2 regions of the Pseudoalteromonas sp. T1lg10 genome follow, and region 2 is predicted to be linked to the other one. Evidence: predicted binding sites of a transcription regulator. Region 2 holds the regulator's gene; the other holds the start of a gene.
What was found. Region 2 encodes ArgR, which controls arginine synthesis, uptake and breakdown. Its sites were predicted from a motif close to ANTGAATANNTATTCANT; they were not measured.

Region 1: the regulator ArgR is predicted to act here: its motif matches at 3,322-3,339, upstream of C2M17_RS01150 (citrate synthase).

What each region holds. Positions count from the first base shown of each region.
Region 1 is NZ_PQBV01000001.1:234,372-249,552, reverse strand. It holds gene C2M17_RS01155 (Ig-like domain-containing protein) at 1-1,239, opposite strand, end outside; cyclic di-GMP riboswitch class I at 1,336-1,419, opposite strand; gene C2M17_RS01150 (citrate synthase) at 1,938-3,224, opposite strand; gene sdhC (succinate dehydrogenase, cytochrome b556 subunit) at 3,652-4,029, shown strand; gene sdhD (succinate dehydrogenase, hydrophobic membrane anchor protein) at 4,020-4,367, shown strand; gene sdhA (succinate dehydrogenase flavoprotein subunit) at 4,368-6,140, shown strand; gene C2M17_RS01130 (succinate dehydrogenase iron-sulfur subunit) at 6,152-6,868, shown strand; gene C2M17_RS01125 (2-oxoglutarate dehydrogenase E1 component) at 6,983-9,796, shown strand; gene odhB (2-oxoglutarate dehydrogenase complex dihydrolipoyllysine-residue succinyltransferase) at 9,807-11,300, shown strand; gene sucC (ADP-forming succinate--CoA ligase subunit beta) at 11,481-12,647, shown strand; gene sucD (succinate--CoA ligase subunit alpha) at 12,647-13,519, shown strand; gene C2M17_RS01105 (LysR family transcriptional regulator) at 13,640-14,533, opposite strand; gene hutH (histidine ammonia-lyase) at 14,696-15,181, shown strand, end outside.
Region 2 is NZ_PQBV01000018.1:236,562-251,742, reverse strand. It holds gene aceF (pyruvate dehydrogenase complex dihydrolipoyllysine-residue acetyltransferase) at 1-601, opposite strand, end outside; gene aceE (pyruvate dehydrogenase (acetyl-transferring), homodimeric type) at 612-3,278, opposite strand; gene pdhR (pyruvate dehydrogenase complex transcriptional repressor PdhR) at 3,367-4,116, opposite strand; gene mdh (malate dehydrogenase) at 4,399-5,334, opposite strand; gene argR (transcriptional regulator ArgR) at 5,828-6,295, shown strand; gene C2M17_RS07400 (Dyp-type peroxidase) at 6,334-7,230, opposite strand; gene C2M17_RS07395 (ABC transporter ATP-binding protein) at 7,291-8,331, opposite strand; gene C2M17_RS07390 (ABC transporter permease) at 8,331-9,962, opposite strand; gene C2M17_RS07385 (Fe(3+) ABC transporter substrate-binding protein) at 9,976-10,992, opposite strand; gene C2M17_RS07375 (Spy/CpxP family protein refolding chaperone) at 11,849-12,301, opposite strand; gene C2M17_RS07370 (response regulator transcription factor) at 12,467-13,150, shown strand; gene C2M17_RS07365 (ATP-binding protein) at 13,151-14,518, shown strand; gene C2M17_RS07360 (alpha/beta fold hydrolase) at 14,525-15,181, shown strand, end outside.

The sequences.
Region 1 (15,181 bases), on a different contig from region 2:
GGTTACACTCACCTTGTAGCTAACTTGAGCTCCGGCACTGACTTCAGTGGAGGAAAGTGGCGTAGCAGATAGGCTAGGTGTCTGCGCCGCACAGCTTGTTTGACCAAAGGTGACGCTCACCTCGGCCTTTCCATCTTGTGCGCTTATCAAACTAATGGTTGCGCCAGATTCTGGATCTGTAAAGGTGCCTCCGACGGGAAGGGCCGGATCTCCCCAGTCTTTATAGCCCGTTTGTTGCTCATAATAAGAATTGGGCTTCATATGCAGTAGCTGACTACTGTACGCGTCTCCCTCGGTTGCCTGGCGCACGACAATACCGGCAGTAACATCATCGCGAAAAAAGCTGTAAGAGCGGTCAGCGAGAAAATCATCGTGGGCGATTGCTTGGCGATACTCGACATATAACCAACGCTGTTTGCCGTTGGCATCGGGGCCACGGGGAATTTTAATAGCAATTGGTTGGCCATCGTTTTCTTCATAGGCGCCGAGGGAGTAGGTACCTGTGCGCTCGGCCACACTAATTTCCGGTGCAACAGAGGAAGTCATCCAACCTAAACGCTCCTTTTGGAAGGTACTAAAGTAGCCCATATCATCATTACCCATGGTGTCATAACTATCGCCATAAGAAATTGTACGACAACTGCCGCCAAGTACTCCATCGGTGCAGTTCAAAGCATTTGCATGGCGCAGCCCTAGGTTATGTCCCAGCTCATGGGCTAATACTCTAGGTTCTCTGGCACCATTTATGATTACTCTCGAAGGTAAACTGGACGTGGTTGCAGAGCCCTCAGTAGCACAGCCATCGCCGGTGGTGAGATAGACAAAGCGCGTATAGCCTGAGAGGTCGATACCTTTAGCCTGAGCTTGTTTTTTGGCTTCCTCTTCGAGGATGTAAGAGGTATTACAATCCTGATTAGACAAGGGCACGGTAACCAGGCCTCCTACCTCGCCAGTAAACCAAAGCTGTCCGTATGAATTCGCCTTGTAGTAATCATTGATGGTACCGAACATCAGTTCACGGGCTTCTGCGCTGGTCATAGGCTGCTCCGCGGGGTTTTCCTGGAAGTTAACCATAAGGACCAGGGTTTTTTGCTCACCGGTTGTAGAAGCCAGGGAAGAGGCCGAGTAAGCAACACCGGATAGAGCCATTACGCTTGGGAGAAGATATTTGGCAATGGTTTTGCCCCCATCGTTAAGAGCTGGGAGAAATGCTGTTAGCTTATTGGAAGATTGTTTCATGTTTACCTACATCAAAATAGCTCAGCGATACAGCGCAACAAAGCGAATAAAGTGTTCGTGCATGAAAACGGGAAGAGGGAGATGACATATCATCGCCTCGGCAACTCCGCTGCCTTAGACAATGTCCTTAGGCCGGTCGTTTTGCGTATCAAGGTTTCCCTTAATTTGCCTTTTTCTAGCTAACAATATCTGTATGCTTGAGCGTAAAATTAGTAAAAACGGCTTTTAAGCTCATATCAGTAAGGAAGTGCCTGTTGTTTACATTCCATACGATTCGTGGAGGGATGGTATAAAAAATGATCAACTCAAGCAAGTAATCTAAGGGAGAATTTTTAATGTTTTTTCATTAGATTTTTGAAGGCTGAAAAAACGTTTTGAAACTCAATTAGATGCTGAAAAGATAGGCAGGAAATTAGATCAAGATATAGAGTTTAGATAGGCACGAAATAAATTTATATATTTACAAGAACATTCAGTAAGGCTTCATTTTCACCATGAACCAAACGGGGTGATAATTAGTTTTTGGTTCTATAACATATTGATTTTAAAGATTTTAAAGATAGGAATTTTGTTTTTTCAGCTTTCGTTCATTTTACTTTGCAAAAGCCCCAAAAAACAAAATCGGCTAAAGAGAATTCTTTAGCCGATTTCATCGTAGTTAAGTAGATGTTTACTACTTAGTGCCTACAGCAGGGCGCTTAACGCTTATCCTGGCTTACGTAGTCACGCATAGTTGCGCCTTTGTATAGCTGACGTGGGCGGCTGATCTTGTGACCAGGCTGAGATAGCATTTCATCCCAGTGTGAGATCCAACCTACGGTACGGGCCATGGCAAAGATAACGGTGAACATGCTGGTAGGAATACCGATAGCCTTAAGAATGATACCTGAGTAGAAGTCTACGTTCGGGTATAGCTTCTTCTCAACGAAGTATGGGTCTTCCAGAGCGATTTGCTCTAGGCGCATAGCTACGTCTAGTAGTGGATCTTCGATGTTAAGTTCTTTCAGTACTTCGTGACAGGTTTCACGCATTACCGTGGCACGTGGGTCGAAGTTCTTGTAAACACGGTGACCGAAGCCCATTAGACGGAACGGGTCGTTCTTATCTTTCGCTTTAGCAACGTATTCGTCGATACGGTCAACCGAACCGATTTCTTGTAGCATGGTCAAGCAAGCTTCGTTAGCACCGCCGTGAGCAGGGCCCCAAAGTGATGCGATACCGGCTGCGATACATGCATAAGGGTTAGCGCCTGAAGAGCCGGCGATACGTACTGTCGACGTTGACGCGTTTTGCTCGTGGTCGGCGTGAAGCATAAAGATACGGTCCATAGCTTTCGCTAGCACTGGGCTTACCTTGTATTCTTCCGAAGGCACAGAGAACATCATGTGTAGGAAGTTTTCTGCGTAGCTCAGATCGTTACGTGGGTAAACGAAAGGCTGACCAATAGTGTATTTGTAAGCCATGGCTGCGATTGTTGGCAGCTTGGCGACTAGGCGAATGGCGCTGCGTTTACGCTGAATTGGGTCGGCAATGTCTAGGTCCTGGTGATAGAAAGAAGACATAGCACCAACTACACCACACAGCATGGCCATTGGGTGTGCATCAACACGGAAACCCTGGAAGAAGGCTGCAACCTTCTCATGGACCATGGTGCTTAATGTGATTGAGTTTGAGAATTTTTCAAGTTGCTCTGCTGTTGGCAGTTCGCCGTTTAACAGTAGGTAGCATAGCTCGGTGTAGTTTGAGTTTTCGGCTAGTTGGTCGATAGGGTAGCCGCGGTGTAGTAGTACACCCTTGGCGCCATCGATGTAGGTGATAGATGAGTCACAAGAGCCAGTCGACATAAAGCCTGGGTCGTAAGTGAAGTAACCGTGAGAGCCCAAGGTACGAACGTCGATAACGTCTTGACCCGCTGTGCCTTCATAAATTGGAAGCTCGATAGGGTCGTGTCCATCAATATGAACTGTGGCTTTCTTATCTGCCATCTATTTATCTCCTAATAAGAATAACAAGCTGCTGCTGTTATGCGTGATACTAATGTTAAGCAAATTGCGCTCATTCTAACGTACAAGAGGGGTAGAAAGTCAATTTTAATGCATCTAGGTATAATAAATATTCCTCACAGATTAAATATTATACCAATGGCTAATTCGCAAACCTGCGAGACTAAACAAGAATTGTAATATCCTCTACAGACTTATATACTGTCTGAGGTTCAATACCGTAACGTCTTTGAGTAAACCGATTATGACAAATCAGTGGAAATTCGCTTTAAAGTCGAACACCTAAAGTGAATTTTTCGCATGTCTACGGTTTATTTCTGTGAGCGCATTTATGCAGTGATGCATAAATGGTTATAAAAACAATGTAGATGGCTCTATTTTTCAATGTGAGCAAGATGGGCAAGTAACTGTGAAAAAGCAAAGACCTGTAAATCTCGATCTAACGACCATCTCTATGCCAGCAACGGCCAAAGCATCAATTCTTCACCGCGTCACCGGTGTAGCAATGTTCTTTGCCTTGACCTTTGTGATTTGGGCATGGGCTGAGTCTCTATCTTCTCCGGAAGGATTTGAATTTGTCAAAAGCCTGTTAACCGGGTTTGTTGCCAAATTTATCGCCTGGGGTACCCTCACCGTTCTTTCGTATCACTTCATCGCAGGTGTACGCCACTTAGTCCAAGATTTGGGCCCGTGGAAAGAATTAGACTCAGGTAACGCGACGGCTAAAGCAGCCCTAGTGTTATGGGTAATTGTTGCTGTTTTAGCGGGAGTTTGGCTATGGTCTTAAATCAAGCATCTCTTAAGCGCAATGGCGTTCAGGATTTCGTATCTCTTCGTGCTACAGCGCTAGTTATCAGTGCTTACGCACTATTTATTATTGGTTATCTGCTTTGCACTCCAGCACTAACCTATGAAGCATGGTCAGGCCTATTCGGCAATCTAGCGATGAAAGTGTTCACCCTGGTGGCACTAATTTGCATCATGGTGCATACACGCATCGGCCTATGGCAGGTATTAACTGACTACGTAAAGAACGCTCAACTACGCGCGTTTCTTGGCTTCGTACTAAACCTTATGGCTCTTGCTTACGTAGTGATCGGCCTATTCGTACTATGGGGTGTTTAAGTGAAATATTCAGTTCGCGAATTTGATGCGGTAGTAATTGGTGCCGGCGGCGCGGGTATGCGTGCAGCACTAGCTATCACCGAATCGGGCAAGTCTTGTGCTCTTATTTCTAAAGTTTTCCCAACTCGTTCACACACAGTTTCTGCGCAAGGTGGTATCACAGTTGCGCTAGGTAACTCGCACGAGGATAACTGGGAATGGCACATGTACGATACCGTTAAAGGATCTGATTACATCGGTGACCAAGACGCTATCGAATACATGTGTAAAACTGGCCCGGAAGCTATTACCGAGCTTGAGAACATGGGTCTACCATTCTCACGTTTTGAAAATGGCCGTGTATATCAGCGTCCTTTCGGCGGTCAGTCTAAGAATTTTGGTGGTGAGCAAGCGGCTCGTACAGCGGCTGCTGCCGACCGTACAGGTCACGCACTGCTACACTGCCTATACCAACAGAACGTTAAAAACAAAACCAACGTTTATTCTGAGTGGTATGCGCTTGATCTAGTTAAAAACGACGACGGCGCCGTTGTTGGTTGTACTGCAATCGACATCGAAACCGGTGAAGTTGTTTACTTCAAATCGAAAGCCGTGGTTCTTGCAACCGGTGGTGCAGGTCGTATCTTCGCCTCTACTACAAACGCGCACATCAACACAGGTGACGGTGTTGGTATGGCAACACGTGCCGGCGTTGCGATGCAAGACATGGAAATGTGGCAGTTCCACCCAACCGGTATCGCCGGCGCGGGTGTACTAGTTACTGAAGGTTGTCGTGGTGAAGGTGGTTACCTTCTAAACAAAGACGGCGAGCGTTTCATGGAGCGTTATGCGCCAAACGCCAAAGACCTTGCTTCTCGTGACGTTGTTGCTCGTTCAATGATGACTGAGATCCGTGAAGGTCGTGGTTGTGAAGGTCCTTGGGGTCCTCACATCAAGCTGAAGCTAGACCACCTGGGTGAAGAAACCCTTAACCTACGTCTTCCTGGCGTATGTGACCTGGCGAAAACATTCGCTCACGTTGACCCTGCAAAAGAGCCAATTCCAGTAATCCCAACCTGTCACTACATGATGGGTGGTGTGCCTACAAACGTTAACGGTCAGGTTCTGAACGTAGACGGTCAAGGTAATGAGACACTGGTTGAAGGTCTATTCGCGGTAGGTGAGATTGCCTGTGTATCTGTACACGGTGCTAACCGTCTAGGCGGTAACTCACTACTTGACCTTGTGGTATTCGGCCGTGCCGCCGGTAACTTCCTAGGTACTTACCTGAATGATTACCAAGCACAGCGTGATGCTTCAACTGACAACATTGATGGTGCTCTTGCGCGCTTCAATCGTTGGGAAACATCTAAGCCTGGTCAAGGTGAAGACCCAGTTCAAATTAAGAAAGATCTACAGCAGTGTATGCAGCTTAACTTCTCGGTATTCCGTGAAGGCGATGCCATGGCAACGGGTCTTAAAGAACTTAAAGAAATCCGTGAGCGTCTACAGTTCGCCCGTCTTGATGATAAATCAAGTGACTTCAATACCCAGCGTATTGAGTGTCTAGAGCTAGACAACCTTATGGAAACCGCGTACTCAACGGCAGTTGCAGCTAACTTCCGTACCGAGAGTCGTGGTGCACACTCACGCTTCGACTTCCCAGAGCGTGATGATGACAACTGGCTATGTCACAGTATCTACAACCCTGAGACTGAGCAGATGTCAAAACGTGACGTTAACTACGCGCCTAAATTGCGTGAAGCGTTCCCACCTAAAGCTCGTACTTACTAGGAGAGATGACGATGGCAACTTTAGAATTATCTGTTTATCGTTACAATCCAGATGTGGATAACGCACCGCGCATGCAGGAATACACCCTAGAGGTGGAAGAAGGCCGCGATATGATGGTGCTTGATGCCTTGATTCTGTTAAAAGAACAAGACCCAAGCCTGGCATTCCGTCGTTCTTGCCGCGAAGGTGTATGTGGTTCTGACGGTGTTAACATGAACGGCAAAAACGGCCTTGCATGTATCACGCCTATTTCTGCGTTGCAGAAAAACGGCAAGGGTAAGGTGATCATTCGTCCACTTCCAGGTCTACCTGTAGTGCGCGACCTCGTTATTGATATGACTCAGTTCTATACCCAATACGAGAAAGTGAAGCCGTTCCTGATCAACGACACACCGGCAGCAGGCGAGCGTCTTCAGTCAATTGAAGAGCGTGATAAGCTTGATGGCCTATACGAGTGTATCTTGTGTGCCTGTTGTTCTACTTCTTGTCCGAGTTTCTGGTGGAACCCAGACAAATTTATTGGCCCTGCGGGCTTGCTACACGCATACCGCTTCCTAGCGGACAGCCGTGATACGGCAACCGAAGAACGCTTGGCCGATTTGGACGACGCATTTAGCGTATTCCGTTGTCACAATATCATGAACTGTGTCAACGTGTGCCCGAAAGGCTTGAATCCGACTAAAGCGATTGGTCAAATCAAATCAATGCTTCTTAATCGTTCTGTTTAAGGGCATAATAACGCAAAGAATGGCTAGACATCTGTCTGGCCATTCTTCGATCACTTACTCAATTATTGAGTAGGCTAGACAATGTAAATCTGCGCTAGATAAAAGGGCTTATAAATGCACGATGGTGTGATGAAGGCATGGCTAGAGTCTTCTCATCTATACGGCGGCAACGTTGCTTATGTTGAGGAGCTTTATGAAGCATATCTTGATGATGTGACTTCAGTGCCAGAAGAATGGCGTGTAGTGTTCGAACAACTTCCAAAAGTGGAAGGCGTGGATGTAGAAACCAAACATTCACAAGTTAGAGCCGAATTCGCCGAACTGGCAAAAAATAAACACCGAGAAGTAATTATTGCAGAAGGGGGTCAAGCTGACCCGAAACAGATCAAAGTTCTGCAACTTATCAATGCTTTTCGTTTCCGTGGTCATCAAAACGCGAACCTTGACCCCTTGGGTCTATGGCAGCGTGAGCGCGTACGCGATTTAGACTTAGAATTCCACGGCCTTTCCAAAGAAGATTTCGACACTGAGTTTTATGTAGGTTCATTCGCTGCCGGCGGTGAAATGATGAAACTGGGTGAACTTTATCAAGCACTTAAGACTACTTATTGTGGTTCTATTGGTGCTGAATACATGCACATCACATCGACCGAAGAAAAGCGTTGGTTACAACAGCGTTTAGAATCGGTGCAGGCTCGCCCGCAATTCGATAGCGCTACTAAAAAGCGTATTCTAAAAGGTCTGATTGCCGCCGATGGTCTAGAGAAGTACCTGGGTGCTAAATTCCCAGGCGCCAAGCGTTTCTCACTGGAAGGTGGTGACGCCCTAGTACCTATGTTGAAAGAGCTTATTCACCGTGCAGGTGAAAGCGGTCAACAGGAAGCGGTTATTGGTATGGCCCACCGTGGTCGTCTAAACGTGCTTGTTAACGTACTGGGTAAAAACCCATCGGCGCTGTTCGATGAGTTCGCCGGTAAGCACAATGACACGCTAGGCTCGGGTGACGTGAAATACCACATGGGTTACTCGTCTGATTTCGCAACCGCTGGCGGCAGTGTCCATATGGCACTTGCATTTAACCCGTCGCACTTGGAAATCGTAAACCCGGTAGTTATGGGCTCGGTGCGTGCTCGTCTAGACCGTCTTGGTTGCGAAAGCGGCTCTAAAGCGCTGCCTATCACCATTCACGGTGACTCGGCGATCGCCGGTCAGGGCGTGGTGCAAGAAACCTTCAATATGTCGCAAACCAATGCCTTTAAGGTAGGTGGTAGCGTACGTATCGTTGTCAACAACCAAGTTGGCTTTACAACCTCGAACCAAGATGATGTACGTTCTACAGATTACTGTACCGACATCGCTAAAATGGTTCAGGCACCGATTTTCCACGTCAACTCGGACGACCCAGAAGCAGTTGCCATGGTTACCCAAATCGCTCTTGATTTCCGTAATCAGTTTAAGCGCGATGTGGTTATCGACCTGGTATGTTACCGTCGTCACGGTCACAACGAAGCTGACGAGCCAAATGCAACTCAGCCTTTGATGTATCAAAAGATCAAGAAGCACGCGGTTCCTCGTGAAATCTATGCGCAGCAGTTGATTTCTGAAGGCCTGTTCACTGAGGCAGAAATCAAGAACCTGGTCGATACCTATCGCGGTGGTCTTGATGATGGTCACTGTGTGGTTGAAGAAATTGAGCCAGAGACCAAGCACTCTTCAGAGTGGTCTAAGTTCGTGGGTCACGATTGGGATACCCAATACGATGCCAGCGTATCTGTTGAAAAGCTTAAAGAGCTTGGTAACAAGGTAGCGTCTTACCCTGAAAACCACAAGGCTCAGTCTCGCGTTAAGAAAATTTACGACGACCGTAAAGCCATGGCCGCCGGTGACAAGTTACTGGACTGGGGTATGGCGGAAACGCTTGCTTACGCAACCATGGTTGAAGAGGGCACGGACATCCGCCTAACGGGTCAGGATTCAGGTCGTGGTACCTTCTTCCACCGTCATGCGGTTGTACACAACCAAGCTGACGCTTCTACTTACTTGCCGCTACAGCATATCAGCGAAGCGCAAGGTAAGTTTGAAGTATACGACTCGGTGCTTTCTGAAGAAGCGGTACTGGCATTCGAATACGGTTATGCCACGGCAGAGCCAACGTCACTGGTTATGTGGGAAGCGCAATTCGGCGACTTCGCCAACGGTGCTCAGGTTGTATTCGACCAATTCCTAAGTTCGGGTGAGCAGAAGTGGGGCCGTCTTTGTGGTCTAACTTGTTTGCTACCACATGGCTATGAAGGTCAGGGCCCAGAGCACAGCTCGGCACGTCTTGAGCGTTTCCTTCAGCTGTGTGCCGACCACAATATGCAGGTATGTGTGCCTTCGACTCCAGCACAGGTTTACGCCATGCTACGTCGTCAGGCGGTACGTCCTCTTCGTCGTCCGCTTATCGTAATGACGCCGAAATCATTACTACGTCACCCGCTTGCGGTATCGTCTCTGGAAGAACTTTCTGCAGGCGTATTCCACAACATGATCGACGAGATCGATGATATCGATGCGAAGAAAGTTGAGCGTGTGGTTTTCTGTAGCGGTAAGGTTTACTACGAACTACTGCAAGAGCGTCGTAAGCTGGAAATCGACAATATTGCTATTGTGCGCGTTGAGCAATTATACCCATTCCCGCATCAGGAAATGGCGAACATTGTTGAGCGTTACAGCCATGTGAAAGACTTTGTATGGTGTCAGGAAGAGCCGCAAAACCAAGGCGCTTGGTATTGCTCGCAGCATCACTTCTGGAATTCAATTCCACAGGGTGCCAACCTAACATACGCAGGTCGTAAAGCCTCTGCAGCACCTGCATGTGGTTATATGGCCGTACATACTAAAGAACAACAAGCGTTAGTCGCTGACGCGCTTACCATTAAAAAATAAGGGATAAGAGATGACCACAGAAATCAAGGTTCCTGTTCTTCCTGAGTCAGTTGCTGACGCTTCGGTCGCAACGTGGCACGTGAGTGTTGGCGACAAAGTAAGTCGCGATCAAAACCTGGTTGACATCGAAACCGACAAGGTTGTTTTAGAAGTTGTTGCACCTGCTGATGGTGTGATCACTGAAATCAAAGAACAAGAAGGCGCAACAGTGCTGGCCGAGCAGGTAATTGCCATTATCGGTGAAGCTGATGCCGCTGACGCTGGTGCTGCACCAGCTCCATCTGAAGACAAAGCCGCTCCAGTTGCTGCTGGCGCACAAGAAGGTAAAGAAGTGGATATTAAAGTTCCTGTACTTCCAGAATCTGTTGCTGATGCAACAATCGCAACATGGCACGTACAACCTGGTGAAGCGGTAAGCCGCGACCAAAACCTGGTTGATATCGAAACTGACAAAGTTGTTCTTGAGGTGGTAGCACCTGAAGATGGCGTAATGGGTGAGCACATCCATGGTGAAGGCGACACAGTACTTGGTGAACAAGTAATTGGTAAGCTAATCGCTGGCGCCACAGCCGGTGCTGCACCAGCCGCCGCTCCTGCGGCTGAAGCGTCAAGTGACGACAGCGCTGCCGATGCGCTAACGCCTTCTGTACGCCGCCTAATTGCCGAGAAAGGCCTGGATGCTTCGCAAATCAAGGGTTCTGGCAAAAATGGTCGCGTAACTAAAGAAGACGTTGATGCCTTCATCAAGAGCGCGCCTGCTAAGCAAGAAAGCACAGCCGCTGCTGCGCCTGCTCCTGTTGGCAACCGTACGCAAAAACGTGTTCCTATGACACGTCTACGTAAGACCATTGCTAATCGTCTACTTGAAGCGAAGAACTCAACAGCCATGTTGACTACCTTCAACGAAGTAAACATGAAGCCAATCATGGATCTTCGTAAGCAATACCAAGAAGTATTCGAGAAGCGTCACGGTACCCGTCTAGGTTTCATGTCTTTCTACGTGAAAGCAGTTGTTGAAGCACTTAAGCGCTTCCCAGAAGTAAACGCGTCAATCGACGGCGATGATATTGTTTACCACAACTACTTCGACATCAGCATCGCGGTATCTACTCCGCGTGGTCTAGTGACTCCGGTTCTTCGTGACTGTGACAAGCTGTCTCTTGCTGAAATCGAAAAAGGCATCAAAGATCTAGCGATCAAAGGCCGCGATGGCAAACTAACTGTTGAAGATATGACAGGTGGTAACTTCACCATCACTAACGGTGGTGTATTCGGTTCACTGCTTTCTACGCCTATCATCAACTTGCCGCAGTCTTCAATCCTAGGCATGCACAAGATCCAAGACCGTCCTATGGCGGTTAACGGTAAGGTAGAGATCCTACCTATGATGTACCTAGCACTATCGTATGACCACCGTCAAATCGATGGTAAAGAGTCGGTAGGCTTCTTGGTAACCATCAAAGAGATGTTAGAAGATCCTACACGTCTTCTATTAGACGTATAAGCGTCAAAATTGCATATAAATTAAGCTGCGACCCTTGTCGCAGCTTTTTTTTGCCACCTTTAGTCGTACTAGGGTTTTCAAGCATTGCCATGAGAACTATACTAGGTGCGCAATTTGGGATGGTTGAATAAATTGCATATTTATTCAGCTCTTTTAGTACAAAAAATTGGATAAAGCATCATGAATTTGCATGAGTATCAGGCAAAACAACTTTTTGCCGAATATGGTTTACCAGTTTCTGAAGGCTACGCATGTGACACGCCTCAAGAAGCTGCTGAAGCTGCTGATAAAATCGGTGGTGACAAATGGGTTGTTAAATGTCAGGTTCACGCCGGTGGCCGCGGTAAAGCGGGCGGTGTAAAACTTGCTGACAGCAAACAAGAGATCAAAGATTTCGCTCAAAACTGGTTAGGTAAAAACCTAGTAACTTATCAAACTGACGAAAACGGTCAGCCAGTTGCTAAGATCCTTGTAGAAAGCTGCACAGACATTGCTAACGAACTCTACCTTGGTGCTGTTGTCGACCGCGCTTCACGTAAAGTTGTTTTCATGGCGTCAACTGAAGGCGGTGTTGAAATCGAACAAGTTGCAGAAGAAACGCCTGAACTAATTCACAAAGCTGAGATCGATCCTCTAGTTGGTCCTCAAGCTTACCAAGCTCGTGAACTAGGCTTCAAATTGGGTCTTAACCCAACACAAATGAAGCAATTCGTTAAGATCTTCATGGGTCTTGCGAACATGTTCAACGATTTCGATTTCGCTCTACTTGAAATCAACCCTCTAGTAATCACAGAAGAAGGTAACCTTCACTGTCTAGACGGTAAAATCGGTGTTGATGGTAACGCGTTGTACCGTCAGCCTAAAATCCGCGCTATGCACGATCCTTCGCAAGAAGACGAGCGTGAAGCTCACGCTGCACAGTGGGAACTTAACTATGTTGCACTAGACGGTAACGTAGGTTGTATGGTTAACGGTGCAGGCCTAGCAATGGGTACTATGGACATCGTAAACCTACACGGCGGTAAGCCAGCTAACTTCCTAGACGTTGGTGGCGGCGCGACTAAAGAGCGTGTAGCTGAAGCGTTTAAGATCATCCTTTCTGACGACAACGTTAAAGCTGTTCTAGTTAACATCTTCGGCGGTATTGTACGTTGTGACATGATCGCAGAAGGCATCATCGGTGCAGTTAAAGAAGTTGGCGTAAACGTTCCTGTAGTTGTACGTCTTGAAGGTACTAATGCTGAACTAGGTCGTGACGTTCTTGCGAACTCAGGTCTAGACATCATTGCTGCAGAATCTCTAACAGACGCTGCTGAAAAAGTTGTTGCTGCTGCGGAGGGCAAATAATGTCTGTACTAATTAATAAAGACACTAAAGTAATCTGCCAAGGTTTCACTGGTGGTCAGGGTACTTTCCACTCTGAGCAAGCACTTGAGTACGGCACGCAGATGGTAGGTGGTGTATCACCTGGTAAAGGCGGTCAAACTCACCTTGGTCTACCTGTGTTCAACACAGTACGTGACGCAGTAGAAGCAACTGGCGCAACTGCATCAGTAATCTACGTACCAGCACCTTTCTGTAAAGATGCAATCCTTGAAGCTATCGATGCTGGCATCGAGCTTATCGTTTGTATCACTGAAGGTATCCCAACGCTAGACATGGTTGACGTTAAAGTTAAGCTTGACCAAACTGGCGTTCGCATGATCGGTCCTAACTGCCCAGGTGTTATCACCCCGGGTGAAACTAAGATCGGTATCATGCCTGGTCACATCCACAAGCCTGGTAAAGTAGGTATCGTATCTCGTTCTGGTACTCTTACTTACGAAGCGGTTAAGCAAACTACTGACGCTGGCTTCGGTCAGTCTACCTGTGTAGGTATCGGTGGTGACCCAATTCCTGGTACTAACTTCATCGACGTACTAGAGATGTTCGAGAAAGATCCGCAAACTGAAGCTATCGTAATGATCGGTGAGATCGGCGGTACAGCTGAAGAAGAAGCGGCAGCGTACATCAAAGAAAACGTCACTAAGCCTGTAGTATCTTACATCGCTGGTGTTACTGCTCCTCCGGGTAAGCGTATGGGCCACGCTGGTGCCATCATCGCCGGTGGTAAAGGTACTGCTGACGAGAAGTTCGCAGCCCTTGAAGCAGCTGGCGTACAAACTGTACGTTCACTTGCTGATATCGGTAAAGCGCTTAAAGAGAAAACCGGTTGGTAATCTCGCATAACGCTTAAGAAAAACCCGCCTTCTGGCGGGTTTTTTGTCGGTCGATTTGTAGGTCGGCCTTCAGGCCGACAAAATGAGAATATGTGTTTTTTTTCGGGATAAAATCCCGACCTACAGGTGGCAGCGCTTCATTTCTTCTATCAATGCCTGCGCCAGCGGCGAGGCTGAGTTATTTTTAGAAGTGATCAAAACTACCGGTATGGTGTAGCGATACACTTCGGGCTCGATGGCTTTAAACCCCCCCTTATCAACCCAATGCCGGGCATAATGCTCGGGCAGATAGCCGATAAACTTCCCGGATAAAATTAAATGGGCGATGCCTTCATCATGGTAGGCGATGGCACTGTTTTGATAATTTAAACCATCGTTGCGGCTTTCCCGGTCACGCATATAGTTACTGGTGATCACTTCCGCATCGGCTAGCAGATCACTCACGGCGGAGGGTTCACAGTCGAACAGGGGATGGCCCGCCGCACAATACAAGTAGTTGGTTTCATCATGAAGCGGGTAATAATCAAGGCCCCTTAAATGATGGCGACTGACGCCTATGCCCACCAGCGCCCGGCCATTGACTACAGAGGTTTCAACTTCCCGCGCCTCACACACATTGATATCGAACTGAACGTTGCTGCCTCGCTCCTTAAGCTCGGCAATAACATGTGCAACGGCGCAACGGGGGTCGCTGACCAGGGTATCTATGATCGCCAGACTAACCCGACCGGATAATTCATTTTTTGAGGTCGCGACCGTGCTGGCAAAGGCCTCGCATTGCTGTAACAGCTCCAAAGAGGCCTGATAGGTGATGCGCCCGGGCTCGGTAAGCTCGAAACCGCTGCGCCCGCGTTTACAGAGTTTAATGCCCAGGCGTACCTCTAAGTCCGATAAATGTGAACTTATGGTGGAGCGGCCTATGCTCAGGCGCGATTCCGCCGCCGCCAATCCGCCACACTCAACTATGGCCACAAAGATACGCAGTAAGCGTAGGTCTACATCATGGACTTGCACTTGATCCCCTTAATTCGAGATGGATGTTTAATTAGATAAGTTTAGTTCGATAAAACCGGAATGAATTACGAATATTATGTATTTATAAAACATCTCTGGCAAGTTAGCATGGTTTAATTAAGCAAGTATTGCTTCGTACAGACAACAAGTTAGGAGAATAAGATGACGTTTAGATATGGTGTAGACCAGCTAAATCTTGATATTGTTAACGGCATCAATGATGGCAGCATTAAAGCCGAGCTTTGCCAGGAAGCCTTAGATAAAATTAATAAAAGCCGTCAGAATGTCGACGTGATGGCCGCTTCAGATAAGGCCGTTTACGGTATCAACACTGGCTTTGGCCCTTTGTGCGATACGCAAATCTCACCAGAAGAAACCCATCTTTTACAAAAGAACCTTTTGATCACTCATGCCGTAGGTGTGGGTGAGCCTATCGCTAAATCAATTTCTAAATTGATGCTGATCACTAAGGTGCACGCCCTAAGCCAAGGCTTCTCGGGTATTCGCCTGGAAGTGGTAGAGCGTATGTTGGCCTTCCTAGAGCTTGACCTTATTCCTGTGGTACCAGAGCAGGGCTCGGTCGGTGCATCGGGTGATCTGGCACCGCTTTCACACTTATTCCTGCCACTTATTGGCGAAGGTGAGTTC
Region 2 (15,181 bases):
CAGTTTGTGCTGGTGCCTCAGCTGGAGCGGCTGGCGCTGCAGCAGGTGCTGAGCCGGCAGTTTCAAAGACAAACACCAGCGAGCCAGTTTTCACCTTATCGCCTACGTTGACTTTAATTTCTTTAACCACACCGGCTTGTGGTGCGGGTACTTCCATAGAAGCCTTGTCGCCTTCAACGCTTAGGATTGATTGCTCTTCTTCTACCGTGTCGCCGACGCTGACCATGATTTCAGTAACTTCAACTTCATCGTCACCGATATCAGGTACCTTGATGTCAACGCTTTCTCTTGCAGCCGCGCTGGCAGCCGCGCTCGCCGCTGGGGCGGCAGGTGCACTTTCTTGCGCAGGCGCAGCTTCGGCTACCGCCGACTCACCTTCGAAAATCATGATCAAGGTGCCGGTTGAAACCGTGTCGCCTTCAGCGATTTTAATCTCTTTAACCACACCCGCTTCGCTTGCAGGTACTTCCATAGAGGCCTTGTCGCCTTCTACGGTAATAAGCGATTGCTCAACTTCAACCTTGTCGCCAACGGCAACAAGAATCTCAGTAACTTCAACCTCATCACCGCCGATATCTGGAACTTTAATTTCAATAGTCATTGCTAACCTCTTAAGCGTACAGCGGGTTAATCTTGTCTGCGTCGATGTTGAATTTCTTAATTGCTTCGGCAATTACAGACTTCTCAACATCACCACGTTTAGCCAGCTCAGTCAGTGCGGCAACTACCACGTAACCTGCGTTCACTTCGAAGTGACGACGTAGGTTTTCACGGCTATCCGAACGACCGTAACCGTCGGTACCTAGTACGCGGTAAGACTCAGCTGGGATAAAGGCACGAATTTGCTCTGCATAGTTCTTCATATAGTCGGTCGCAGCAATCGCAGGTGCATCACCTAGTACAGAAGTTACATAAGGCACTTTTGCCTCTGCTTCTGGGTGTAGCATGTTGTAACGGTCTGCGTCTTGCGCATCACGGGTGATCTCATTGAATGAGGTTACCGAGAATACGTCAGAGGCAATGCCGTAGTCATCGCTAAGGATCTGCGCTGCTTTGCGTACTTCATTCATGATAGTACCTGAGCTTAGAAGCTGTACCTGGCCTTTGCTGCCAGCGTAACTTTCTAGCTTGTAGATACCCTTACGAATACCTTCTTCGGCGCCTTCTGGCATTGCCGGCTGATGATAGTTCTCGTTCATCAGAGTCAGGTAGTAGAAGACGTTTTCTTGGTTCTCACCGTACATGCGACGGATACCGTCTTCGATAATTACAGCAACTTCGTAGCCGAATGTTGGGTCGTAAGAAATACAGTTAGGCACTGTGTTTGCAAGAATATGGCTGTGACCATCTTCGTGCTGCAGACCTTCACCGTTAAGGGTTGTACGACCAGCCGTTGCTCCTAGAAGGAAGCCACGTGCTTGTTGGTCACCGGCCATCCACGCCATGTCACCTACACGTTGGAAACCAAACATTGAGTAGTAGATATAGAATGGGATCATAGGTAGATCGTTGGTGCTGTATGATGTTGCTGCAGCAACCCATGAAGACATTGCACCTAGCTCGTTGATACCTTCTTGCAATACCTGACCACCCTGATCTTCTTTATAGTAAGAAACGATGTCACGGTCTTCTGGACTGTAGTTCTGGCCGCGCGGGTTATAAATACCGATTTGACGGAACAGACCTTCCATACCGAAAGTACGGGCTTCATCGGCAATAATAGGCACTATGTTTTTACCAATGCCTTTGTCTTTAAGAAGTACGTTTAAGGTACGTACGAAAGACATAGTCGTTGAAACTTCACGCTTTTGCTCTTCAAGCAGTGGCTTGAATGCGTCTAACTGAGGTAATGCCAGCTCTTCGCTGAAGTTAGGAAGACGCTGCGGTGTGTAACCATGTAGGGCATTACGACGGGCGTGCAGGTATTCGTACTCTTTCGAACCTTCTTCCAGAGTCAGGTACGGAAGGTTTGCTAAATCATCTTCAGATACCAAGTCATCCAGACCAAGACGGCTACGTAGGTGCGCTACGTGGGTCATGTCCATTTTCTTAACTTGGTGCGCGATGTTCTTACCTTCAGCAGCATCACCCATGCCGTAACCTTTAACGGTTTTCGCAAGGATTACAGTTGGACGGCCTTTGGTTTCTTGTGCTGATTTGAACGCTGCGAATAGTTTCGAAGGCTCATGACCACCACGCTTAAGCGCGAAGATCTCTTCGTCAGTCATATCGGCAACAAGGGCTGCAGTTTCTGGGTAACGACCGAAGAAGTGCTCACGTACGTAGGCGCCATCCTTCGCTTTATAGGTTTGGTAGTCACCATCAAGCGTTTCGTTCATAAGCTGTAGTAGCTTACCTGTTGTGTCCTTAGCCAGTAGCTTATCCCAGCCACTGCCCCACACAACCTTGATTACGTTCCAGCCTGCACCTCTGAATAGACCTTCAAGCTCTTGAATGATCTTGCCGTTACCCATTACAGGGCCGTCTAGACGCTGCAGGTTACAGTTAATTAGGTAACATAGGTTATCCAGACCTTCACGAGCGGCGAATGAAATCGCACCACGTGATTCCGGCTCATCCATCTCACCGTCACCCAGGAAGGCATAAACGCGCTGGTTAGACGTGTCTTTAAGACCACGACCGTCAAGGTACTTAAGGAAACGCGCTTGATAGATTGACGCAATTGGACCCAGACCCATGGATACGGTTGGGAACTGCCAGAACTCAGGCATTAATTTCGGGTGCGGGTATGAAGGAAGACCCTTGCCATCCACTTCCTGACGGAAGTTATCAAGCTGATCTGCAGTCAAGCGACCTTCAACAAAGGCGCGGGCATAAATACCCGGTGAAATGTGGCCTTGGTAATAAACCAGGTCACCGCCGTCTTGCTCGTTTGGAGCACGGAAGAAGTGGTTAAAGCATACTTCGTAGAAGGCTGCTGACGACTGGAAAGACGCCATGTGTCCACCTAAGTCAAGATCCTTCTTAGACGCGCGCAGAACAATCATGATCGCATTCCAACGGATGATAGAGCGGATACGGCGCTCGATATTTACATCACCCGGGTAAGCAGGTTCTTGATCTGCTGGGATGGTATTAACGTAGTTAGTGGTGGTGCCGGTTGGCATATCAACACCGTCTAAACGCGCTTGCTCTAGCACTTGCTCAAGAATGAATTGCGCTCGCTCAACACCCTCTTCACGCACTACAGACTCAAGGGCTTGTAACCACTCTTGGGTTTCTAATGCGTCTACGTCAACTTTATTGACTTCAGACATATGGAGTTTTCCTTATGTTTAAAATACGAATTTAAAATGCTAAAAAGCCCCCGTGCGAGCAAGGCTCCACAGGGGCTTAAAGCGAATTTTATTGTGTGCGGGTACGTCGCAATGAGCGCTCGATACGTGAGTGCTCCTTGGTTGCTTCCAATAATGCCTCTTCGATAAAGGCTAAGTGGGCATTACTGGCTAAACGTGCCTGCTCTGGGTGCCCTTCAATAACGGCTCCCATCAACACTTGACGGTGCTCAGCAAGTTGCTGTGACACCTCGGTTTTCTTCATCAGTACCTGCAGGTTTTGCAGGACATTTTGCTCCAGCAAGGCCTGCATACCGCGCACCAAATGCAGCAAAACTACATTGTGTGACGCTTCGGCGATGCAAAAATGAAAGGCATTGATGGCTTTGGCCTTCGCCGCCAGGTCATCGCTTACCTGAGCGATTTTTTCAAAGCTTTCTTTAACCTTGTCAAAATCAGTTTGGGTACCACGCAAGGCTGCATAGTACGCCGCAATTCCTTCAAGGGCATGACGAAACTCAAGTAAATCAAATTGTGATTCCGGGTGCTTGCTGATCAGCTCGAAAAGCGGATCGCTTAACCCTTCCTCCAACTGGTTTTTCACAAAGGTGCCACCGCCTTGACGACGAGTGACTAAGCCTTTGGCTTCGAGTTTTTGAATTGCTTCGCGCAGCGACGGACGAGAGACTTCAAACTGTTTGGCAAGCTCACGCTCCGGCGGTAATTTTTCACCCGGTGCTAACGAGCCCTCGAGAATCATGTTCTCAAGTTGCGCTAGGATCACATCCGAAAGTTTCGCTGCTTTGACTTTTAATGACATGGTTATCTTTAGCTTCGGGTAAATTGGTCATACCAAAAAGTGCGGATAAGGTATCAGATTCCCCTCAGGCTGTCAAAATTGCCGCTATACACCGCCATTTTTATTCACTTCAGTATGTAAGATATGGACAAAAGTGAAAGTAATTTTCGCTCGGTAACAAATGGTCAAACCAGTTAATTGTATGTAAAAAGGCATAAAAAAAGCCCCTACAGCAATCTGTAGAGGCTTATGCATCCGCGAGTAATACTCAAGGGATGCGACTAACTGCCCAAAGGCGTTAGCTTATTTATTCATGAAGTCGACACCTTCTTGGATGTCTTTGTTCAGAGTTGCAAGCATGTCGTCTTTTGCTTTTTGCTCAAACGCGCTTAGCTCGCCGTAAGAAAGAAGCTCTTCAACACCGTTCTTACCAAGACGTACTGGCTGTGCGAAGAATTGTGCGTCTTCACCATTACCTTCAACGTAAGCGTATTCGATCACGTCTTCACCCTGTAGGCCTTTCACTAGTGATAGGCAGAAACGTGCTGCCGCTGCACCCATTGAAAGTGTTGCGCTACCGCCACCGGCTTTAGCTTCAACAACTTCAGTACCCGCGTTTTGAATGCGTGTAGTCAGTGCTGCGATTTCCTCGTCAGAGAAAGTAGCGCCTTCCACTTGTGAAAGAAGAGGAAGAATCGTAGTGCCCGAGTGACCACCGATCACAGGAACTTTAACCTGGCTTACGTCTAGACCTTTAAGCTCAGCTACGAAAGTCTCGGCACGGATAACATCAAGCGTTGTTACACCGAATACGCGAGCTGGGTCATAAGTACCCGCTTTTTTGAATACTTCAGCAACGATTGGCACAGTGCCGTTTACCGGGTTAGTGATAACACCCACCATGGCTTTAGGACAGTTTTTAACTATGCCTTCAGCAAGAGTCTGGATGATGCTCGCGTTTACGTTGAATAAGTCAGCACGATCCATGCCCGGCTTACGTGGCATACCCGCTGGGATCAAAACAACGTCACAACCGCTTAGTGCTGCATCAAGGTCGTCTTTACCGAAACCTTTTACTGCTACTGCAGTTGGGATGTGTGATAGGTCTACGGCAACACCAGGAACAACAGGCGCTACGTCGTATAGAGACAGTTCAGAACCAGCAGGAAGGCTATTTTTTAGTAGTAAAGATAGCGCTTGACCGATACCACCGGCAGCACCTAAAACGGCAACTTTCATTTTAATTCTCCGTAAATAACGAGACTAGGTTATGTGAGATTAGGGTCATCAGACCTAAAGATGGCCTAAAGATAATGAAAATAGGCGATAAAGACAAATTAATCCGCGTTATTTTGAGGATAATCTCGACCATAGTCGTAAACTTAACTGTAAAGATTCTAGGGTCTGTTTATCTTTGAGGTTTACTTTATGTTCAATCTAAACGCATTCTGGTCACGACGCTCGTTATGGTGCATAGTCATTCTATGTACATAGCGAGTAACACAGAGCAGGATGCGTTTAGATGAACCCGTAGGGCAGCGCTTGTAGCGCATTTCTACTGTGTTGTTACATGTTCATGTAGAATAACTACACCACACATGTGCCGCCTTGTATAAATACACTAGAAACTGCTGAAGAAACAAACAGCAAAGGTCAACAGACCCTACTAAGATGAAATACACTGACTTCTTAGGTAGAATATTGACAACAATTTGCAAAGAAGAATGACATTATGCAAGCGCAAGAAAAACAGGAAGCTTTGGTAAAAGCCTTTAAGGCAATTCTTAAAGAAGAAAACTTTGGTTCACAAGGTGAGATTGTCGACGCCCTTAAAGAACAAGGTTTTGACAACATCAGTCAAAGCAAGGTTTCGCGCATGCTTAGTAAATTCGGCGCGGTGCGAACCCGTAATGCCAAACAGGAAATGGTGTACTGTTTGCCGGCCGAACTCGCCGTACCAACCGCTAAGTCCCCACTGCGCCAATTGGTGATCGATATAGTTCACAATGAAATGATGATCATCATCAACACCAGCCCGGGTGCGGCGCAATTGATTGCCCGCCTGCTCGACTCCTTGGGCAAGGCCGATGGCGTACTGGGCACCATAGCCGGTGACGATACCATCTTTATTGCTCCCGCCAAGGTGTCTGAAATCGATGTCACCTTAGATCGGGTACGCAAACTATTCGATAACGTATAAAAAAAGAGGCGCTCGCCTCTTTTTCTTTGTTCAATTACTTATAAACTTTTCAGTAATTCCACCGAGGGTGCAAAGAAAGCCGCGCCCATATCCGCCTGGGTAAAGTCGAGCCAGGCATCATAATGCAGATAATTACCCAGCTGGCTATTAAGCATTTGCGCAAAGGCATTACCACTGGCGGCGCAGGTCACCGACAGCAGACCTTGTTTATTCATACTCGCAAAGGGCATACCCTGATGTAATAACAACGGCTGGCCCTTTTCATCTTTTAACTCGGTGCACACCGCATGACTGTTGGCGTTAAGCGGCATCAACAGCTCACTGTCAAGACGCGTGCGTCCCATTACCAGCTCCTGATCTTCCTGACTTAGTGCCTGCCAGGACGTGAGGTTATGGGTAAAGCGCTGCACATGGATATAGCTGCCATGCGCAAAATACTCTTCGTCACTGACTAAAGCGGTAAGCATTTTCTGGCGCCCGAAAGGGGTATCCGGAGCATAAACAAAGCCGTTAAAATCGCGACCATCGAGAAAGCGGAAACAGCTGATTTCCTCGACCAGCTCCACCTTCCCTGCCAATAATTGTAAAACCCGCTGACCAAAAAGGTGATTTACGTCTTCACGGTCCGAGCGTATTTGCACAAATAAATCGAATGGCTGCACACCGACGCTATGATCGCTATGACTGATACGAGGAAAACTCGTGAGTGTTGATGGTGTACGTTGGGGGTGTAATAGCGGCCAATACTGAGCGCCGATGGCAACAAAGCTGGCCACCATGGCCTCAGAGAAGCGCTCGTCAAACTCCGTCTGCACATCGAGGAGCTGAGCAAGTTTGCCCTTGAGTGCTTCATCCTGACCATCAAGGACATTAAAAAACAGATGCAAGCCATGTAAGTTAGCTTGCGCGCACACGCCGGATTGCGCTTTGGCCATCTAATTTCCTATGTTTTTATTCTTGGATTGTGCCCGCCTGCGCTGCGGGCTGGGGCTGTTTTAGGCGGTGAAAAAATTCACCGCATGTGAACTAATTGTAATAGATAGCCTTTGTCCCGGCAAAAACTCTTGTTCAGGTTGTTTTACTGGTATTTCAATCTCTTGCCCTAACACCTGCACCCGATACACATACTCGGTGCCGACAAAACGCTTAGACACAACGGTTACAGGCCCCTTGTCATCGCGTATCAGTTGCAAGTCGTGCGGGCGCACGTATAACTGCCCGGTAAGCTCATTGCCCGCCACCGCTTGGTGCGATTGAACCACGCCAAACTGGGTTTCAAAGTGATAGTCATCCTGTTTTTGCGCATCCAGATATAAACCTGAGCCAAGAAACTCGGCCACCACTTTCGAGCGCGGGTGATGAAAAAGCTGCTGCGGTGTGCCCTGTTGAGCAATTTGCCCTTGGTGCATCACAGCTAGGGTATCGGCAAAGGCAAAGGCCTCTTCCTTGGAGTGAGTCACGAAAATCGCCGACACCTGCTGGTCTTTAATAATGCGACGAATATCGGCGATCAGCTGAAAGCGCACCTGATGGTCAATATTGGAAAAAGGCTCATCCAACAACAAGAGGCTAGGCTTATAGGCTAAGGCTCGGGCGATGGCGACTCGCTGCTGCTGGCCACCGGATAACTGATGCGGGTAGCGGTTGGCACAGTCTTCGAGATGGACCAGCGCCAGCATTTCCTTAACCCGCTGCACCTTGTTGGCCCGGGTCATGGCCTTTAAACCAAAGGCGATATTCTGGGCCACATTTAAGTGTGGAAATAGGGCATAGTCCTGAAACATCATGCCCATATTACGATGCTGAGGCGCCACAAAGCGATTATCGTCGCATAAAATGGTCTCGCCGAGACGGATAACCCCTTGATGCGGGCGCAGCAAACCGGCGATGGCCTTAAGAGTGGTGGTTTTGCCGCAGCCACTGGCTCCTAACAGGCAAAGAATTTCGTTATCGCCCAAATGCAGGCTCAGGTTATCCACCACGGCACGCTCGCCATAGTTAAAGCTGATATTGTCTAAATGAAGCTGTGCCGTCATCAGTGTTTTTGCTCCATAGAGCGGTTAATAAAATAAAGCGGAATAAGACCCACAAGGACGATAAACAAGGCCGCCACCGAGGCCAGCTCAAGCTGTTCGTCGCTGACATATTGGAACACATGGGTGGCCAGGGTTTCGAAGTTAAAAGGCCGCAGCAGCAAGGCCGCTGGTAGCTCTTTCATACATTCGATAAAGACCAATAATCCTGCGGTTAAAATGCCCCGCTTCAGAATAGGAATATGTACACTGGTCAGGGTTTGCCTCGCATTGCGCCCCATGGACTGGCTGGCCATATCCAAACTCGGGCTAATACGGCTAAAACTCGATTCTATGCTGCCGTGGGCAATGGCGTAAAAGCGCACCACATAGGCAAACACAATTGCAAACAGGGTGCCGCTTAAGAACAGCCCAGGAGCCTTATCGTAGGGCTCAAGCCACAGATTGATGCTCTCTTCCAGAGTCGTCAGCGGCAACAACACTGCGATGGCCAGTACCGTACCCGGTAAGGCATAGCCTGTGCTGGCAAGACGCCCAGGCCAAAGGCTGGCAGGCGAAGGCGTTAAGCGCTGAAAGTAAACCACCAAGATACTCAGGGTAATAGCCAGGACGCTCACCAGAGCGGAAATCTTCAGGCTTTGCCAGGCATAAAGGAAAAACTCGCTGTTCCAGGCCTGCTCGAAGTAATCGATGGCATAACCCCCGAGCACCCAGACCGGCACCACAAAGGCGACCAATAATACTAGGCTGGCAAAAGCGCTGGCGGCAAATGCCTTGCCACCGGTGAGCGGATAGAGAGACTCATCACTGAGCTGGGTTTGTCGCTCAAACACAGCCTGATTACGACGGGAATAGCGCTCGATAAAAATCGCCACAAACAGAATTAGCAGCATGATGCCGGAAATTTTCGCCGCCGCGGTCAAGGAGTAGTAACCAAACCAAGTATCATAAACGGCGGTTGTTAAGGTGCTGACGGCAAAATAACTTACGGTGGCAAAGTCGGCCATGGCTTCCATGCTGATCAGCGCTACCGCCGCGGCAATGGCGCCCTGGCTCAAAGGCAGACTGATCTTAAAAAAGCTTTGCACCGGCGTATTTCCCATGATCTCCGCGGCCTGCACCAGCTTATGTGACTGCTCCTTAAGCGCCGTTTTAAAAATTAAAAACAAATAGGGATATAACACCAGAGCCAGCATAACTATGGCACCGCCTAAGGTACGGATATCGAAAAACCAATAGTCGTCGGGAGATTGCCAACCAAAGGCATCGCGCAGCGCAATTTGCACCGGCCCCGCATAGTCGAACAAATCTGTATACACGTAGGCAATCAGGTAGGAGGGCATGGCCAGAGGCAACATCAAGGCCCAGGAAAAAAGCTTTTTACCGGGGAAATCACAATAGGCCACCAACCATCCCAGCGGCAGCGCTATCACGCAGCTCAACAAGGCCACGCCAAGGATCAACAAGATGGTGTTGCCGATATAATCCCACAGCACGGTTTCCCACAAATGCGCAAACACCAGAGGATCACTTTGCAAGGATTCAAAAATCAGGAAGCCTAACGGCAACGACAGGCCTAAGCCTGTCGTCCACGCAATCAGCTGCCACCAGGACAGCGAAAATTTAAACTGCATTGAAACTAATCAGTTAAAGGTCGAATTTAACCTCGTCAAGGAGTCGTAACGCGGCGCTACGGTGCTTGCTAATTTCCCCCAGCGGCAGCGTATCTTCTTTAAACTCACCCCAGGACGCAACCAGCTCAGACAAGGGCACACCCGGCTTCACCGGATATTCCATATTGACGGAGGCATACATATTTTGCGCCGTATTGTCGGTCATAAACTCGATCAGTTTCAAGGCATTTTCCTTGTTTTTCGAGTGCTTGGTCAGTACCACACCAGAGACGTTCACATGAGCGCCACGGTCTTGCTGGTTAGGGAAGTTGATATACACGGCATCCGCCCAGGCCTTTTGCTGCTCATCCTGCATCATTTTGCCGAAGTAATAGCTGTTACCTATGGCCACATCACACAGGCCTTCTTTCACCGCTCTCACTTGAGCGCGGTCATTTCCTTGCGGCTTACGCGCCAGGTTGGCTTTTAGGCCTTCGAGCCACTTTTTCGTCTCGGCTTCACCATGGTGAGCTATCATGGATGCCACCAAACCCAGGTTATAAGGGTGCTTGCCCGGGCGCATACAAACCTTGTTGGCATACGCATCCGTGGCCAGGTCTTCGTAACTCAGGCTATCAAGCTTGCCGACTCTGTCTTTTGACGAATAAACATTACGCACGCGCTTGGTCAGAGCCACCCACTGCCCTTCAGGGTCACGAAAGCCGGCGGGAATATTGGCATCGATCTGCTCGCTGCTGATGGTTTGCGTCAGTGCCATGTCTTCAAGCTGCATTAGCGCACTGAAGTTTGAGGTTAGCACCAAATCAGCCTGCGTATGCTTGCCTTCACGCTTTAAACGCTCGATTAGACCTTTTTTGGCAAACACCACCTTGGTTTCGATACCGGTTTGCTCGGTGAATTTCTCTAAAATCGGTTCAATTAAGAAGGGCTGGCGAAATGAGTAAATATTAACGGTTTCTGAGGCTAATGCTGGCGCTGCAGACAAAACTGAAACAACCGATGCCAATGCAAATCCAAGTGCTTTCTTCACCAAGAGCTCCTAGTTAAATAAAAATAATTCTCAAAAGCATCATACTGTTTAAGACGAAAAAGTACAGTGCTAAACCGCTGGTAACCCCAATAATTTCCCAGTTGGCCCCCCACCTTGTGAGATATATCTTACAAGTCACATGGCGATTGCCGCAATCAGTGCTAACAATTTAAACAAAATATTTCGTAACTCATTATTTATTAAGGAAAACATAGTTTATTACGCGGGTTTTACAGCTTTTATTATGAGTTTACCTGGCTGACCAGGGAAGAAACATTCCCTTATACTATCTTCATTGCTTGTGAGGGCGTACAAGCGGCAAAGTTAGGAAAACTTAGCAGGGACTGCCAGGAAGGACAGCTGCAGGATGCAGAACACGAAGGACTGTAATCTAGGACAAGGAAAAAGAGCAGGATGCTCAGGCACAGGATGTGCGAGAGGATACGGGCATTGGTTCGCCTAAGGAACGCCAGCAGGGAGCGGGCAACACAGGATGTGGGGGAGAGAACCAAAGCGGCTTAGTTATTCAAAATGCTAACTACATGCGATGCACTAAACCGTACGACAGGTTGTCACAGGAAAAAGGGGACAGGGACGACACTGCAGCAGCCATGTTGCAGCTTAATCACCCAGTGATTACAGGGAATTGAACTTGCTTCAATGCCGGCAGGATGCTGGAAAATTCCGTCAGCGCGACCTATATGGTCGCGTCTTTTTTATCTGCAATAAAATTTATCCCTGGTGTTTAACTGATGCTCACACTGTATTCCCAGCTGCGTTCATCTCCTTATAAACACACAAAGAAAAAGGGAGAAATTTCCCCCTTTTATTACTGCGTAGCTCAAATCAAACCAGCTTATTTATTGGCATCCCGTTTCTCGGCATGACGTTTTTTACGCTTTTCCTTCATTTGTGCAAACTTTTGTTGCTGCTCTTCGGTAAGAAGATTCCATACCTGATGCTTGCTTTTCAGATGAGCAATCTTGCGCTCCATCTGTTTACTTTGCTGGGCCTGAATGATTTCTCGGGCCGCCTGCTCATCAAAACTTTCGCTGGTATTAGTTAGCGCTTGCAAAGCCTTGTAGCCCTCGTGACGCGAGCCTCGTTGTGGCTTAAGTTGTTTATTGGCATCCATAATGGCTTTGATTTGCGTTTGCTGTTGCTCGCTAAGCTGTAATTGCTCAATCATGTGCTCGCTTAGCATGCCGCGCTCACCCTGCTTATGATGACCGCCCTGGCCTGCCATGGCGACGCTTGATGCTAAGCCGATAGAAATAACGGCGGCTGTAAGTAATTTATTTAATTTCATAACGGACTCCTAAGTTGTCCTTGGTTGTGAACTGGGTGTGTTATTTACTCTAGCAAGCGCAACGCAAAGCAGTGTCAGGAGCACGTAAAGGTTGTGTAAAGGTGTCGCACTGGAAACTTGCTATCAGTTAAGATGAAGCTAGCTCCCGTGTTTTTGAGATAGGCGATGAAGGTTTTATTAATAGACGACGACATTGAACTGGCCTCCATGCTCAGTGAATATATACACTCCCAAGGCTTTGAAGTGGAATGTGCCCACGATGGTGAGCAAGGTCTGGCAGTGGCCATGGAAAACAGACATGACCTGATCCTGCTTGATGTAATGCTGCCTAAGCTCGACGGCTTTGAGGTACTTAAGCAACTGCGCGCCACTTCCTTGGTACCAGTGATCATGCTAACCGCCAAGGGCGATGATTTTGATCGCATCTTCGGCCTTGAGCTTGGTGCCGACGACTATATTCCCAAACCCTTTAATCATCGCGAACTGATAGCAAGGATCAAGGCGATCACCCGGCGCATAGAACATATAAACAACAGCCAGCCGCGCCAAGAGTTGGAATTTGCCAACCTGAATATCTGCATGCAAAGTCGCAGCGCCAGCGCGCAAGGGCAAGCCCTGACCCTGACAGGTACCGAATTTGCAATCTTACATCTATTGTTACAAGAGCCCGGCGCAGTGATCAGCAAGGAGCAGATCAGCGAGCAGGTGTTAGGCCGGCGTTTGGCGCCCTACGATCGCTCCATAGATATGCATGTCAGCAACCTGCGCAAAAAAATAGCTGAACACATAGAAAACGAGCGCATTCGCACCGTTCGCGGTGCCGGCTACGTACTGATCGGAGACGCCTAAGTGTTCAAGCCTCTTAACAAGCTCTATGTAAAAATTTTCCTGTGGTTCTGGCTCACCTTCGCGGCCACCATAATACTCATGGCGGCACTGAGCTCAGTTAGCTTCAGCGATCTCAGCTATGAACCCTTGCAGGGCAGCGATGCCCATTACTTTAAGCGTTTGGGTCATGCTCTGGAGCGCTCGGCTAAAAAGCATCAGCACACGGCAGAGGCAGTGATCAACCAAGGACGCATGAAAAAACGTAAGCTATATCTGTATTCACCGGAAAAAGACCTGGCCTACAGTAACTTTAACACCGCTGATGAGGTGGATTTAGGCCTGCTGAATTTTCGCCAGGATATGATGCCACAGATGATTTTTAATGAGCATTTCCACGCCCTCGGGCCCTTGTTGATCAATTTGCCAGATGGCCAGTACCAACTGTATGAGCTGCGCCCAGGTCGCACCCTACCCTGGTTTGTGCGCCTCAAACTCCTGCCCCATTGGCTAAAGGTAGCGGTTGCCGTAGGAGCCTCCTTATTGTTGAGTTTTCTCTTTACCCGCACCCTGATAGGCCCGCTTAATTCCCTGCGCTCTAGTGCCCGGGCCATTGCCGAGGGTCAACTCGACAGCCGTGTGACTCAAGCCGCACAGCGAAACGATGAAATAGGCATTCTCGCCCGTGAATTCAACGCCATGGCGCAGCGTCTGGAAACCCTGGTCAATACCCAAAGGACCTTGCTTGGTGATATCTCTCACGAGCTGCGCTCACCGCTCACGCGCTTATCACTGGCCTGTGCCATAGCTCAGGACAAGGCCGATAAAGACACCTTGGCACAGCTGCAACGTATAGAAAAAGAAGCGCAACTCTTGGACCTGATGATAGAGCGCATACTGACGCTATCACGTCTGGAGAACCGCCAGCAAAGCCTGCAAACCCAAGCCATTTCTCCGGCGCAACTGTTTGCCCCTGTGTTTACCGATGCCGAATTTGAGGCCAAATCACACAACAAAACCATCAGCTTACCCCAATTGCCAGAGCAACCGCTGCTGAATGTCGATGCCATGCTCTTGGCAAGCGCCTGCGAAAACCTGCTGCGCAACGCCATCAAATATGCCACTAGCCATATCGACGTGGCGCTCAAGCATGAGCAGCAACAATGGCAACTGAGCATTCGCGACGACGGCCCGGGCGTTGCCGAGCAAGAACTGGCTCATATTACCGAGCCCTTCTATCGTGTCGACACAGCCCGCACCCGCCACAGCGGCGGCACCGGGCTAGGTTTGGCCATTGCCGCCAAGGCCATCGCCGCCCATCAGGGGGAGCTGGTATTGCAAAATCATCCTCAAGGTGGTTTAGTAGCCACCATCAAGCTACCTACGACTTAATACTGAATGTTTTATTCCAGCGAAGCCCTGCTCCATAAAAACCATGATGCCATTACCCATTTTTGGCATCAGGATATGACCTCAGGCTTTTTGGATACTAAGCATGGTAAGTTGTTTTACGCCTATCATCTGCCCTATCGCGCCGATTACGCCTTGGTGATCAGCTCGGGGCGCATCGAAGCGGCGCAAAAATATCAGGAATTGCTGTGGGAGCTGGCGCGTAACAATATCGCCGTGTTTATAGTCGATCATCAGGGCCAGGGGCGCTCCTACCGCCATCTTACCGATACCCATAAGGGCTATGTCGGCGATTTCGAGGACTATAAATCGGATCTGCATGAGTTTATTACCCAGGTCGTCAATCCCCAATGGCCGGGCAAAAAGATCTTGCTCGGTCACTCCATGGGCGGCGCCATCGCTCTGGATTATGCATGCACTCATCCTGAACAGTTTGCCGGACTCTTTTTAAGTGCCCCCATGTTGCAGATAAACACGGGATCCACGGCGCCCTGGCTCGCCAAGTTGTGGGCCAGCTCGGTCTGCACCTTTACTAAGGGCGAAGGTTATGTGCCCGGACACGGCCCCTATGCGGCGGTGCCCTTTAGCGAAAATGAATTAACCCATAGTGAGGAGCGTTACCGGCGTTTTCGTGCCTTGTATCAG